Regions from separate parts of the Streptomyces sp. NPDC007095 genome, predicted to be linked through region 1. Evidence: riboswitches for the same ligand, from Rfam matches in the RefSeq annotation. Region 1 holds a riboswitch; each other region holds the start of a gene.

What was found. A riboswitch is a leader RNA that binds a small molecule or an ion and turns the genes downstream of it on or off. The one in region 1 is predicted to bind cyclic di-AMP.
Region 2: another riboswitch for cyclic di-AMP. It lies ahead of ABZ656_RS32665 (M23 family metallopeptidase); the one in region 1 lies ahead of ABZ656_RS14240 (hypothetical protein).
Region 3: another riboswitch for cyclic di-AMP. It lies ahead of ABZ656_RS00630 (LysM peptidoglycan-binding domain-containing protein); the one in region 1 lies ahead of ABZ656_RS14240 (hypothetical protein).

The regions. Positions count from the first base shown of each region.
Region 1 is NZ_JBEYFS010000034.1:6,151-8,407, reverse strand. Features, by position in the region: partial or broken gene ABZ656_RS14240 (hypothetical protein) at 1-773, opposite strand, end outside; cyclic di-AMP (ydaO/yuaA leader) riboswitch at 830-999, opposite strand; gene ABZ656_RS14235 (diacylglycerol kinase family protein) at 1,115-2,257, opposite strand, start outside.
Region 2 is NZ_JBEYFS010000114.1:25,566-27,822, forward strand. Features, by position in the region: gene ABZ656_RS32665 (M23 family metallopeptidase) at 244-1,008, opposite strand; cyclic di-AMP (ydaO/yuaA leader) riboswitch at 1,021-1,181, opposite strand; gene ABZ656_RS32670 (pitrilysin family protein) at 1,480-2,257, opposite strand, start outside.
Region 3 is NZ_JBEYFS010000001.1:116,364-118,620, forward strand. Features, by position in the region: partial or broken gene ABZ656_RS00620 (CocE/NonD family hydrolase) at 1-549, shown strand, start outside; gene ABZ656_RS00625 (hypothetical protein) at 557-856, shown strand; cyclic di-AMP (ydaO/yuaA leader) riboswitch at 1,126-1,287, shown strand; gene ABZ656_RS00630 (LysM peptidoglycan-binding domain-containing protein) at 1,292-2,002, shown strand; gene ABZ656_RS00635 (HAD family hydrolase) at 1,996-2,257, opposite strand, start outside.

The DNA of each region.
Region 1 (2,257 bases):
ATGTCCGGGCCGAGCGCGGTCGACTGCTGTCGCTGCCACTCCGCCGCGGCCTGGTTGCGAGCCTGATCCTCCGGGGTGGGCCAGGCACCCTCGGCCGGACGTGACTCGACCGCCGCGGGCCCGGGGTTCCACTGTGCGGCATGTTTGGACACCAGCTCACGGGCCAGCGCCAGCTTTCGCTGGATCTTCTCCTTGGACGTCTTCAACGAGGACTGCCCCGGCCCGGCGGGCACCGCGGGCACCGCGGGCAGCAGGGCCGTGGCGGCCTCCTGCGCAGGTTGTGGCGCGGGCTCCGGCGCGGCCGGCAGCGCGGTGACGGCCCTGGCCGTCAACTCGGCCACGGGTCCGGCGGCCGCCTCGGCGGAGGGGCCTGCGGTCAACTCCAGAACGGGGCGGGCGGTCAACTCCCGCCCGCGGTTGGTGAGCCCGTCCTCCGGCCGCTTCGCCGGGCCCGTGGGCCACGCCTCGGCTCGGCGGTTCGGCATCCGGTCGGCCGGCAGCCTGGCCGGCGCGGACGGACCCAGCTGCGTGCGCGCCGCGTCGAACCAGGTCTTGGTGATGTCGTCGAGGGCGGGGTCGCGGCGCCTGCGCGCGGTTTCCGGCGCCGGGTTGACGCGGCCTCGGCTCCCTGTGGTCATCGCGCGGGTCCCGTTGACGAACCCGACGGCGTTCTCGGCCTGGTCGTAGAGGGAGCTGATCCGCTGCTGCACCTCCTCGCGGCTAGGACCGTCCGCGCCACTGAGGGCGGCCGTCGCGCGTGCGGAGTCGGGCATGCCAGGGAGGCTGCCGCCTCCAGGGCGCGGGGTTCGTTCCGGCGCCATGGGAGCCGTACTCCTTCCGTACTCCGCCTACCGGGTCGGCCGTCGGGTTCGGGCGGAAGATTCCGGAAGGCATGCCCTACGGCCCTGCCCGAGTGGGCAGTCGGGCCGATTCACCCCAAGGTCGGTTGGGTCCTGGTTCCGGTTGCCACAGGGGCATCGGATTCGGCGGAGGTCGCGCGACCCGGCGAGGTTCGCCGGAGGGAGTCGTGCGGCCTGCCGCCAACTTAGCCAATTTGTGTGCCTGGTGTGAAGATTGGAGCGCGAACTGTCCGATATGTAATTGTGACCTTCGTCTACGCGTTCCGGCTGCGACCAGGATGTCGCACGACCGCCGTTCGCCCCATGGTCGCCGCCAGCGTCCGCAACCGGCGCCAGTCCAAGGGAGGTTGGGCCTCGGGTACACCGGGCCGTCCCTTCGGGACGCGGACGCGCAGGGCGCCGGGTTCGACGCGGCAGTGGACCGGGGCGGGCAGGACCAGAGCCTCGCCGTCGATGCCGGCCTCGACTTCCGCGCGGTCGGCGTCGATGACCACCACACGGGTGGTCAGGACCGCGAGTCCGTCCGGCGCGGGGTCCAGTACGAGCGCGGCGGCCTCGGCCGCGCTGTCCACCGTGATGCCGAGGACACCGAGCAGCCCGGAGTCGAGCCGTTCGCGGCGGCCGAGACCGGCCGGATCGTTGGTGCGGTAGGGGTTGTTGCTCACCAGTACGGCCTGCGGGGCGTCGAGCGTCGTGTCGCCGGCGCGGGCGGTCAGTCGCGGCCCGCGCTGGCGGGTGAGCAGGTCGGGCAGGAGGTCCAGGATGGTGCCGATCTTGTCGTCGCGGTACGCGGGACTCTGCACGACCGCCGCGTACGCGCCGAAGGAGGCGTTGTTGACGAACGGATGGCCGCCGGCGAAGCCGAGGTCCACGCGGAGTTCGACGCCGTCGGTGAGGGCGTCCAGGCAGGTCGCCGGGTCGTCGCGGTCGAGGCCGAGGTCCATGGCGAAGTGATTGCGGGTGCCGGCGCAGACCACCAGGAACGGCAGACCGTGTTCGGCGGCGACGGCCGCTACCAGCGCCTGGGTACCGTCACCGCCGGCGACGCCCAGCAGATCCGCGCCGTCCGCGACGGCGGCCCGGGCCAGCGCGGTGACGTCCTGGTGCTTCTCCGGGTCGAGCAGCACGACCTGCGCGCCGAGCCGCTCCGCCTTCTCCCGCAGCCCGAACTTCGCCACCTTGCCGCCTCCGGAGTGCGGGTTCATGAGGAGGAAGGGGCGCCGCGGCGGCGGTGCCCTGCGTTCCTTCGGGCGCGGCGGGCGCGTCCGGTCGCTCCGCAGGGCGTACCGGCCGCTCCAGACGGCCACGGTCCACAGCGCCAGGGACACGGGGACGGCCCAGAGCAGGCCGGCCACGGCGAACAGGGTGAGCACGGCGCCCGGCGCGACGGCCGCCAG
Region 2 (2,257 bases), on a different contig from region 1:
AATCCCCGCGAAACGCGGTCGATTGACGCTTGTTCAGCGACTCTATTGCAGAGAGCCTGAATTTCCGATGGCGGGCCGGAATCCATGGATATTTTTTGGACAGACAGTCGTTCGAAACGACGAAGCCCCGGCTGTGGGGAGCCGGGGCTTCGGAAGTGTTGACGCCGGTCGTCGGACGTCCAGGGTGCGCGAGCGGCAGAGGATCACACCGTCCGAGCGTCGGAGGATCACGCCGCGCGAGCGTCAGACGTTCACGCCGTGCGAGCGGAGGTAGGCGACCGGGTCCATGTCGGAGCCGTACTCCGCCGTCGTGCGGGCCTCGAAGTGGAGGTGCGGCCCGGTGGTGTTCCCGGTGGAGCCGGAAAGGCCGATCTGCTGGCCCGGGGTGACCGTCTGCCCCACGGAGACGCCGATGGACGACAGGTGGCCGTACATCGTGTAGGTGCCGTCGTGCATCTTCAGGACGATCTGGTTGCCGTAGGCACCACCCCAGCCGGCCGTGACGACCGTGCCGGAGCCGACCGCGTGGACCGGGGTCCCGGAGGCGGCGTGGAAGTCGACGCCGGTGTGGCTGCCCGAGGACCAGAGGCTGCCGCCGGTCTTGTAGCCGGTGGAGATGTACGAGCCGGTGATCGGCAGGACGAAGGTGTTGAGGCGCTTGCGCTCGGCGGCGCGGGCGGCACGCTCCTTGGCCTCGCGCTCCTTCTTCGCCTCCTCGGCGGCCTTCTTGCGCGCGGCTTCTTCGGCCTTCTTGCGTGCCGCTGCCTCGTCGGCGGCGCGCTGCTGGGCGGCGGCCTGCGCGTCAATCTGGGCGGCGACCCTGTCGCCGAGGGTGACGGCCTGGGTCAGCCCGGTCTGCTCGACGGAGGCGTCCGCGGCGAGCGCCGGGGCGGCCAGGGTTCCGATGACACCGGTGGTGGTGAGCGCGGCGACGCCGACGGCGTTCGTGGTGGAGCGCTTCACGCGGCTCGGACGGCGGTGTTTCCCGGGGCCACAGGTGAACGCCATGTAGGGGCTGATCCTTTCCTTCCCTCTCGCCTACCGGGTTAGCTGACGGGTTCGGAGCAGGAAGGTCTCCTACGGACCCCCTCCAGGGAGGGCGTCCGATTCACCCCAGGGACTGCGTATGGGTCCCCGGCTCCCCTGGCTCGCGCCGTACGGGGACTCGGCGATGACTGTCCGGTGCCGCGGGCGCGGCGCACTGCCTGACGAACAGCCGCCCCGACGCTAGACGGGGCGTCTTTCAATCAACAAACGGATCACGGTTTTTGTAGTGCATGCCACAGGGCAGACGGGCAACCTCCCTACCAATACGGACATCTTGGGGATGAAGTCCAAGCGGAATCCGAGCGGAAATCCGAGCAAAAAGGGGCCCGGGCGACTCTTCAGTCACCCGGGCCCTACGGAGTCACGCTCTTCCGCTCCGCGTGCGGCTCGGCTTCCAGCCGGCTTCTACTGAGCCGCTGCTCCGCCGAACCCCTACTCCGCCGGAACGACGGTCACTTCACCGATTCCGAGGGCCTTGACGGGCTCCTGGATGTGCGCGGCGTCGCCGACAAGGACGGTCACCAGACGGTCCACCGGGAAGGCGCTCACGGCGGCCGCGGTGGCCTCCACGGTGCCGGTCGCGGCGAGCTGCTGGTACAGCGTCGCCTGGTAGTCGTCCGGCAGGTACTGCTCGACCTGGTCCGCGAGCGTGCCCGCCACGGCCGCCGCGGTCTCGAACTTGAGGGGCGCCACCCCCACCAGGTTCTGTACGGCGATGTCGCGCTCGGCGTCCGTCAGGCCCTCGGCGGCGAGGGTGCGCAGCACCTTCCAGAGGTCGTCCAGCGCCGGGCCGGTGTTCGGAGTGTCCACGGAGCCGCTGATGGCGAGCATCGCGATACCGGTTCCGTCCGGGGCGGCACGCAGGACCTGGCCGAACGCCCGCACACCGTAGGTGTAGCCCTTTTCCTCGCGCAGGACTCGGTCCAGGCGCGAGGTGAGGGTGCCGCCGAGGCAGTACGTGCCGAGCACCTGGGCGGGCCACACACGGTCGTGCCGGTCGGCGCCGACGCGGCCGATGAGCAGCTGCGTCTGGACCGCGCCGGGGCGGTCCACGATGATCACACGGCCGGTGTCGTCGGCGGTCACCGGCGGCACGGGGCGCGGCTCGGCGGACGAGCCGGTCCAGTCGCCGAGCGTCTCGGCGAGCAGCGCGTCGAGGTCGACGCCCGTCAGGTCGCCGACGATCACGGCGGCGGCCGTGGCGGGACGT
Region 3 (2,257 bases), on a different contig from region 1:
GGCGGCGGGGTTCATCCTGGACCCGGCGGCCAGTTCCCTCGAAACTTCCGGTGCGAGCGCGCGAGTCGGACCCGGGGATCACCTTCGAGGAGCCGGAGCAGTCCGAACCCCCTGGGAGTGACGTCCCCGGCCACCCTTGACGAACCCCGCCCCGAACGCCTGGTCGCCCGTGACGTGGCGAGGGGCGAGTGGCGTGTGGAGGTCGACCCTCGCCAGGACGGCACCCGTGTCCACCCGGACGGCCTCGAATGCACGGAGGACGCCCTGGACACGTACACCATCGACGAGTCGGACCCGCTCTCCGCCCGCACCCGCTCGACGAGGTCGATCCGTCTGCACCGCCCGGAGCTGCCCTGGGAGGCCCGGGTCGAGGCACGCTCCGAACTCAGCTGCGGCGCCCGGGAGTTCATCACCTCGAACGAGCTGATCCGCAAGGACGGCAACGAGGTGGTCTTCCATCGGACGTGGGAGAGGAGAATCCCCCGGACGGCGGGCTGGAGTCCCGGCGGCGTCATGGGCAACCCCGAGGAGCACGGCGCGGACCGGTGAGTTCCTGATGGCCCTGGACGAGGGGATGCTCGCGTACTTCCGCGAGATGGCCGACGAGATGGTCACGCGCTTCGGGATCCCCCGGGCCGACTCGGTGGCGAGGGTCAACAGGGCTTACGCGGGGCAGGAGTTCGGCCCCTACCCGGACCTGATGTGCCACGAACTCCCCGAATACCGGGCCTACGGCATCTACTTCAAGCCCAACGCCGGCCGGCTCCCCGACGACGACCCCGACACGCATCTGTCCGCGTGGGAGGTGCGCCCGGCTCCGCCCGCGGCCTCACCGGCCGGGACACTCGAAGCCTGATGTCCGATTTGCCGCCAGTGCCGGTTTATTTCTGCTTGGTCGCGTGAGTTGGGTCACGCCCATACGGGGTGAACTCTTTATCCCCCCTTGACGACTCCCCCTTTGCACAAGGCAAGTTGAGTGTCACGTTCCGGATTAATCGGGCATTTTCTCCCATGTATTTCGCAGGTGAAAGCGATCTACACCGGGAAATCAGGGCTTGTTCCGGACATGTGCTCTCGCATACGTTCACGTCGATCCGGACGGACCGCCCAATCCTGCCGCCGACCGGAATATCCCAGCCACCCACACACGCACGGCAGGAGCGGGGGACCCAGGTAAGCCGCCGATCCGGACACCGGAACGGCTAGGGGTGAAGTCGCACACACGGTGCGGCCGGGCAGCTCCCGCCCGAACCCGACAGCTCACCTCGCAGGCACCGGAGAGGAATTCGCCATGTCCGCACGAGGCAAACGTCACAGCTTCAAGACCCACAGCATCCTCACGCGGGGCATCCTCGCCGCGGGACTGGGCGGAGTCACGCTCGTCCTCCCGATCATGGGCGCGACCTGCGCACAGGCCGCCGCTCCCACCGCCGCCACCACCACCGACGTCCAGCTCATCACGTACAAGGTGGTCGCGGGCGACACCCTGGCCAAGATCGCGCAGAAGTACCCCACGAGCGGTGGCGCGGCGAAGCTGTACGTCGCCAACCGCGCGGTCATAGGCCCCGACCCGTCGACGCTCCGCCCGGGCCTCACCCTGACCGTGGGCACCAAAACGGTCCAAACCCCCACCAAGAAGGCCTCGGCGCCCACCGCCACCAAGGCCTCTGCGAAGACGTACGCGAACAACCTCGACGGATGGATCAAGCACTCGCTGGACATCATGGCCCGCGCCAAGATCCCCGGCACCTACAACGGCATCCACCGCAACGTCATGCGCGAGTCCTCCGGGAACCCCCTGGCCATCAACAACTGGGACTCCAACGCCAAGGCCGGTATCCCCTCCAAGGGCCTCCTCCAGGTCATCGACCCGACGTTCAAGGCGTACCACGTGCCGGGCACATCGATGAACCCCTACGACCCGGTCGCGAACATCACGGCGGCCTGCAACTACGCGGCGGCGAAGTACGGCTCGATCGACAACGTCAACGGGCCCTACTGATAGGACTGGTGGGGCTGGCTGGGCCGGTAGGGCTGGTACGACGGCCGGGGCTGACGGGGCCGAGGAGACTCGGACGGCTGCCGGGGCTCTCGGGACTCCCGGAACCGATCCGTCCGGCACGGGAACAACCGCTCCAGTACCACCGCGATCCCGTCGTCCTCGTTAGACAGCGTCACTTCGTCGGCCACCGCCTTCAGCTCCGGATGGGCGTTGGCCATGGCGACCCCCCGGGCGGCCCAGTCGAACATGGGGATG